Linked DNA regions of Hyalangium ruber. The main gene of each other region encodes a partner of the protein of the gene in region 2 in a complex. Links are inferred from orthologs where the notes say so. Each region holds a gene or a part of one and is shown on either strand. Other genes may lie near its edges.

What was found.
Region 1: rpmG (region 2) and rplL share a complex: the UniProt entries of both Escherichia coli proteins name them as parts of the 50S ribosomal subunit. The link is inferred for Hyalangium ruber from one-to-one orthologs.

What each region holds. Positions count from the first base shown.
Region 1 is NZ_JAXIVS010000012.1:310,765-313,504, forward strand. It holds rplL (50S ribosomal protein L7/L12), read right to left. Parts: upstream 1,691-2,740; coding sequence 1,310-1,690; downstream 1-1,309. Other genes in the region: rpoB (DNA-directed RNA polymerase subunit beta), read right to left, coding at 1-1,132; rplJ (50S ribosomal protein L10), read right to left, coding at 1,784-2,305; rplA (50S ribosomal protein L1), read right to left, coding at 2,685-2,740. UniProt on the Escherichia coli protein: The binding site for several of the GTPase factors involved in protein synthesis (IF-2, EF-Tu, EF-G and RF3). Is thus essential for accurate translation.
Region 2 is NZ_JAXIVS010000001.1:849,714-852,860, reverse strand. What follows is about bases 129-2,943. They hold rpmG (50S ribosomal protein L33), read left to right. Parts: upstream 129-1,361; coding sequence 1,362-1,526; downstream 1,527-2,943. Other genes in these bases: SYV04_RS03450 (DUF1826 domain-containing protein), read left to right, coding at 2,767-2,943; zigA (zinc metallochaperone GTPase ZigA), read left to right, coding at 1,523-2,767; SYV04_RS03465 (ABC transporter ATP-binding protein), read right to left, coding at 129-696. Also shown: more of SYV04_RS03465, read right to left, coding at 1-128; more of SYV04_RS03450, read left to right, coding at 2,944-3,147.

The sequences.
Region 1 (2,740 bases), on a different replicon or contig from region 2:
TCTTGTCCATCATCAGCGTCTCACGCAGGTACGGACCCACGTTGAGGTTGTCGATGAACAGGACCTTGAACTCCTTGATGTTGCGCTTGAGGAGATCGTCCACCTTGTCCTGGCTGACCTCCTCATTGCACTCGAGGATGACCTCGCCGGTGTTCTCGTCCACCACGTCGTAGGCGGACACCTTGGTGAAGAGCTCGTCCGCGTCGATGGGCAGCGTCTTCATCTTCGCCGCCTCGAGCTTCTTGATGGCGGCGCGGGTGAACTTGCGGTTCTTCTTGACGATCAGCTCGCCCGTCTTGGTCTTGATGTCGCGCGTGGCGCGCTGACCGGGCAGCAGCTCCAGCTCCACCGACTTCTCGAAGTCAGTGCTGCTGGTGAGATAGATGGTCTCGGTGGCGTAGTAGTAGTTGAGGATCTCCTCGGTGGAGCCCCCGAACGTCAGCGGGTTCTTCTTGGCGGTGTCCTGCACGGCGCCCAGGGCGCGGATGAGCACCGTGGCCGGCAGCTTGCGGCGCCGGTCGATGCGCACGTACAGCACGTCCTTGTGGTCGAACTCGAAGTCGATCCACGAGCCGCGGTACGGGATGATGCGAGCGTTGTAGAGCAGCTTGCCCGACGAGTGGCTCTTGCCCTTGTCGTGGTCGAAGAAGGCGCCAGGGCTGCGGTGCAGCTGGCTCACCACCACGCGCTCCGTACCGTTGATGATGAAGGTGCCGTTCTGGGTCATCAGCGGGATTTCGCCGAAGTAGACCTCCTGCTCCTTCACGTCGCGGATGGACTGGGCGCCGGTCTCCTCGTCCTTGTCCCACACGACCAGGCGGACGACGACCTTGATGGGCGCCGAGTAGGTCATGCCACGCTGGTGGCACTCATCCACGTCGTACTTGGGCTTCTCCAGGTGGTAGCTGACGAACTCCAGCGAGGACGTCTCGTTGAAGTCGCGGATCGGAAACACCGACTTGAAGACACCCTGAAGGCCGATGTCCTCGCGCTTCTCCGGGGCGATGTCGGCCTGGAGGAACTTCTCGTAGGACTGCTTCTGGATGTTGATAAGATTGGGAATGTCGATGATCTTCGCGATCTTGGCGAAGGTCTTCCGCACGCGGAAGTTGTTCTGGATCTGCGTCGGCATTCGTTCTCCGGAGACGGGGCTGCTCGGGCGGGGCAAACTTCAGTAACGCGCGGCGGCGTCGAGAAATTTGGAATCGTCAAATGGGCAAAGCCGGCGTCCCCTCTCAGGGAGCGCCGGCCTGCTCATCCGGTCAGGTAGCGCCTGGAATTTCTCGGTACCAGGCGCTGCCTGAGGGAACTACTTGACCTCGACGGTGGCGCCAGCCGCGGTGAGCTGGTCCTTGATCTTCTTGGCGTCGTCCTTGTTGACGCCTTCCTTGACCGTCTTGGGAGCGCCCTCGACCAGGTCCTTGGCCTCCTTCAGGCCCAGGCCGGTGATGGCGCGGATCTCCTTGATGACGTTGATCTTGTTCGCGCCGGCGTTGGCCAGAACGATCGTGAACTCCGTCTTCTCCTCGACAGGAGCGGCGGCGGCGCCACCAGCGGCCGGGCCAGCGGCGACGGCGACGGCAGCGGCGGAAACGCCCCACTTCTTCTCAAGCTCCTTCACCAGGTTCGCCGCCTCCATGACGGTGAGCTGGGAGAGCTGGTCAATCAGCGCGTTGATGTCTGCAGCCATTTTGAAATCTTCCTTCTTGGTTCATCTAACCGGCCATGGCCCCTGAGGGGAGAAAAGGCCGGAGGTTGACAGTGGTAATGCTTCTCGATTCGTTTACTTGGACTCGCCCTTGTCGACGTTCGCCTGGAGGACCCGCGCCAGCTGCGCACCGGGAGCCGCCAGCGTCCGGACGAACATGCCGGCCGGCTGGGTCAACATCCCCAGCAGCTGAGCACGCAGTTCCGGCAGACCCGGCATCTTCGCCAGAGCCTTCACGCCCTCGACATCGACCTTCCGGCCCTGAACGACCGCGCTCCGGATCTTGATCGTCTCCAAGTCCTTGATGAACTCGGTGAGGATCTTCGCCGGGGCCGCGACGTCTTCGTAGCTGATGGCCAACGCCACCGGGCCCGTGAAATCGCCGGAGATAACCTCCACCGACGTTCCCTTGGCCGCCCGCTTGGCGAGGGTGTTCTTGATGACCTTGTACTCGACCTTGCCCTCGCGGAACTTCCGGCGAAGCTTGGTCACGGTCTCCACGTCCAACTTGGAAAACTCAGCGACGATCGCGGTCTGAGCCCGCTGGAACTTTTCGCTGAGTTCCTTGATCATTTCTTCCTTCTCGCTCTTCTGCACCTTGACTCACCTCCTTACGAGGCCCACCGTGTGGCGGGCTTGATGCCTGGGCCAAGTGGCAGAGCGAGAGGAGCCTTCGAGAGGCACCACACCGCACCTCCAAGTCTCGGCAGGGCTGACCTCGCGGTCGTTTGAACCGAGGAGGACACCGCGCTCCCGACCGGTTGCCCGGTTGCCAACGGGTGACGCGCCGCCTTCTCGGTCCCTGCTGTCATGGACCAGGGTTGGGAACCCCGTCTAACGACGTGGCGCCCGAATTGCAAAAGCCGGGGGCCTATACCCCCGGCTTCAGCAAAGATCCAGTCTTTTCGACCGACAGAATGTTCGGCCGCTGACAGACGGGCCCAAAAAGCCCACCCATGAGCGGCCGCCTGCCTGGCTAGCGGTGCCGGGCGAGGATCTCGGTGGTGTCGATCTTGATGCCGGGCCCCATGG
Region 2 (3,147 bases):
CATGTGCCGCAAGTAGAGCTGCTCGAGCTCGGCATGCCCCAGCTCTCGCGTGGGTCGGGTCTCCACCAGGCTCCCGGCTTTCATGATGCCCACACGCGTGCCGGACTCCTTGGCCCGGAACAGATCATGCGTGGCCATCATCACCGTCATCCCCTGCCCACTCAGCGCGCGCAGTAGGTCCGACAGCTCGTTCGAAGCCAGCGGGTCCAGCCCGGAGGTGGGCTCGTCCAGGAGCAGCGCTTGAGCGCCCTTGGCCAGGGCGATGGCGATGCCCACCTTCTGCCTCATGCCTTTGGAGTAGGTGCCCACCGGTCGATCCATGGCCTCGGGCGCAAGCCCCGCCCGCGTGAGCCACTCCCCCAGGGTCTCCCTCGGGAGGTTCGGCTGGCCAGCCAGGGCACTGAAGTAGGCCAGGTTCTCCCGTCCCGTCAGCCGAGGGTAGAGCATCACCTGCTCGGGAACGTAGGCCACGCGGCGGCGTACCTCGGCGGCGTTGGCCCGCACCTCCAATCCGCCCACGCGCGCCTCTCCCGCCGTGGGCTCGATGAAGCCCAGGAAGAGGTTGAGGGTGGTGGTCTTCCCAGCGCCGTTGGCGCCCAGCAGGCAGAACACCTCACCTGGCTCGACCTTCAGATCGAGGCCCGCCAGCGCCAGGTGCTCGCCATAGCGCTTGGATAACCCCACTGCCTCAAGCATGGATTACGCCCCTGTCTTTCGGTGAAGGCGGATGGTAGATGCAATTGAGTTGCATGTAAAGAGCGACATCTGGGCTTGATCTGTTTTTGCAACCAGGTTACAGAAAATGGGTCTGATGCGTTCTCCTCTGCTCTCTCTCCAGCGTGCCTGCGCGGCGGCTCTCGCGGTGCTGTGGCTGATGTTGCCGCTGGTGGAGCTCCTCCACGCTGGTGAACACGCGCACCGCTACTGCGCCGAGCACCAGGTGTTCGAGGAGCTGGAGCTCGATGCGCCCAGTGCCCCGACCCCTGCTCAGGGGACCGAGCGTGGGGAGGGGGAGCGGCTCGAAAGCGCGGCGGAGCAGGGGGATGGGCACGAGCGGTGTCCCCTCGCATGGGCAGAGCCGCGGCGAGCCTGGTGTCCGAGCTGCGATATCCCGCTGCGGACTGGCGAGCCTCAGGAGCTCCGCACACTCGCAAGCGCGGCGTGGCATGGCTTTGCCATCCCGCTGCTGGCGCTGGCTCCTAAAGCGTCCCCGCCGAGCCGCTGAGTCTGCTTCGCCGCCACCCCGTAGGTGCCATGCCTTCGGGCAGCCAGGCGCCCGCGGCGGCGTGGCTCGCGCGGCTCACCCCCTGCTTGCTCCCCCCATTCACCGTGCGCGGCGACGCGCACCCGGAGTCACGACCATGCCCAAAGGCAACCGAACCATCATCCATCTCGTCTCCACCGCCGGCACCGGCTACTTCTACACAACGACGAAGAACAAGCGGAAGTCGCAGGACAAGCTCCAGTTCAAGAAGTACGACCCGCGCGTGCGCAAGCACGTGATGTTCGTGGAGGGCAAGCCATGAGTGGCCCCTCCGTGGATCGTCGCCTGCCCACCACCGTCCTCTCCGGTTTCCTGGGGGCCGGGAAGACGACGCTGCTCAACCACGTCCTCAACAACCGCGAGGGCCGGCGCGTCGCCGTCATCGTCAATGACATGAGCGAGGTGAACATCGACGCCCGGCTTGTCCAGGGAGGCGCTTCCCTCAGCCGGGTGGAGGAGAAGCTGGTGGAGCTGTCCAACGGCTGCATCTGCTGCACGCTCCGAGAGGATCTGCTCCAGGAGGTGGGGCGACTGGCCAGGGAAAACCGCTTCGACTATCTGCTCATCGAATCCACTGGCATCTCCGAGCCGTTGCCTGTCGCGGAGACGTTCACCTTCGCCGACGAGTCGGGGCGCAGCCTGTCGGAGGTGGCGCGGCTGGACACGATGGTGACGGTGGTGGACGCCTTCAACTTCCTCGATGACTGGGAGGGCGCGCAGGGGCTCGACGAGCGCGGCCTGGCCGCCGCCGAGGAGGACGAGCGGACCGTGGTGGACCTGCTGGTGGAGCAGGTGGAGTTCGCGGATGTCCTGGTGCTGAACAAGACGGACCTGGTCTCCTCCGAACGGCTCGCCGAGCTCCAGGGAATCCTGCGCAAGCTCAACCCGGAGGCGCGCCTGGTATTGGCGGAGCGTGGGCAGGTGCCGCTCTCGGAAGTGCTCGACACCCGCCGCTTCGACTTCGAGCGCGCGCGCCGGGCGCCGGGCTGGCTCAAGGAGCTGCGAGGCGAGCACGTGCCGGAGACGGAGGAGTACGGCATCCGCAGCTTCGTCTTCCGCAGCCGCCTGCCGCTGCACCCCCAGCGCTTCTGGGACTTCATCCATGGAAGCTGGAAGGGGGTGCTGCGCAGCAAGGGCTTCTTCTGGCTCGCCACGCGTATGGAAGTCACCGGCGTGTGGGCCCAGGCCGGTGGCGCGTGCAGCTTCGAGCCCGCGGGGCTGTGGTGGGCCGCGGTGCCGCGCGAGCAGTGGCCGGAGGAGCCGGAGGTCCGTGCCGAGATCGAGCGCGAGCTGGTGGGGCCCTACGCAGACAGGCGCCAGGAGATCGTCTTCATCACCCGAGATGCCGAACCGGAGGAGATCCGCCGCCAGCTCGAGGCATGCCTGCTGACCCCGAAGGAGCTCGAGCAGGGGCCAGAGGGTTGGAGGGAATGGGAGGACCCCTTCCCGGCCTGGGAGGTGATGCGGACGGACGAAGAGGCTACCGAGGAGCGGAGCGCGTGATGGAGACCGTTCTGCACTCGAGCGTCAGGGAGCCAGCGGTGTGGCAGGGCTCGCACGTCCTCGTCCGGCAGCCCGCGGAGCTCACGGAGATCTACCGCCAGGGGGTCAACCTGTGCGTGTGGCGACGGAGCCTGAGCCCCGCCCTGGGCCCATGGCTGGAGGAGGTCTGCTCCCGGTACACGCTCCATGTCGTCGAGCGGGTGGACGTGAAGCGCGCGGATCTGCGCTCGGCGCTCGCGGAGCTGCCTGACACGCAGGAGCGCGAGGCCTGGAGCGAGGAGCTGCACCTGCTGCTGCAGGTGTACGCGGATCTCTTCGAAGCTCGCTGGCTGGGCGTGCGGCTCACCACGCTGGATCAGGAGATGTGCCCGCGTTTCCAC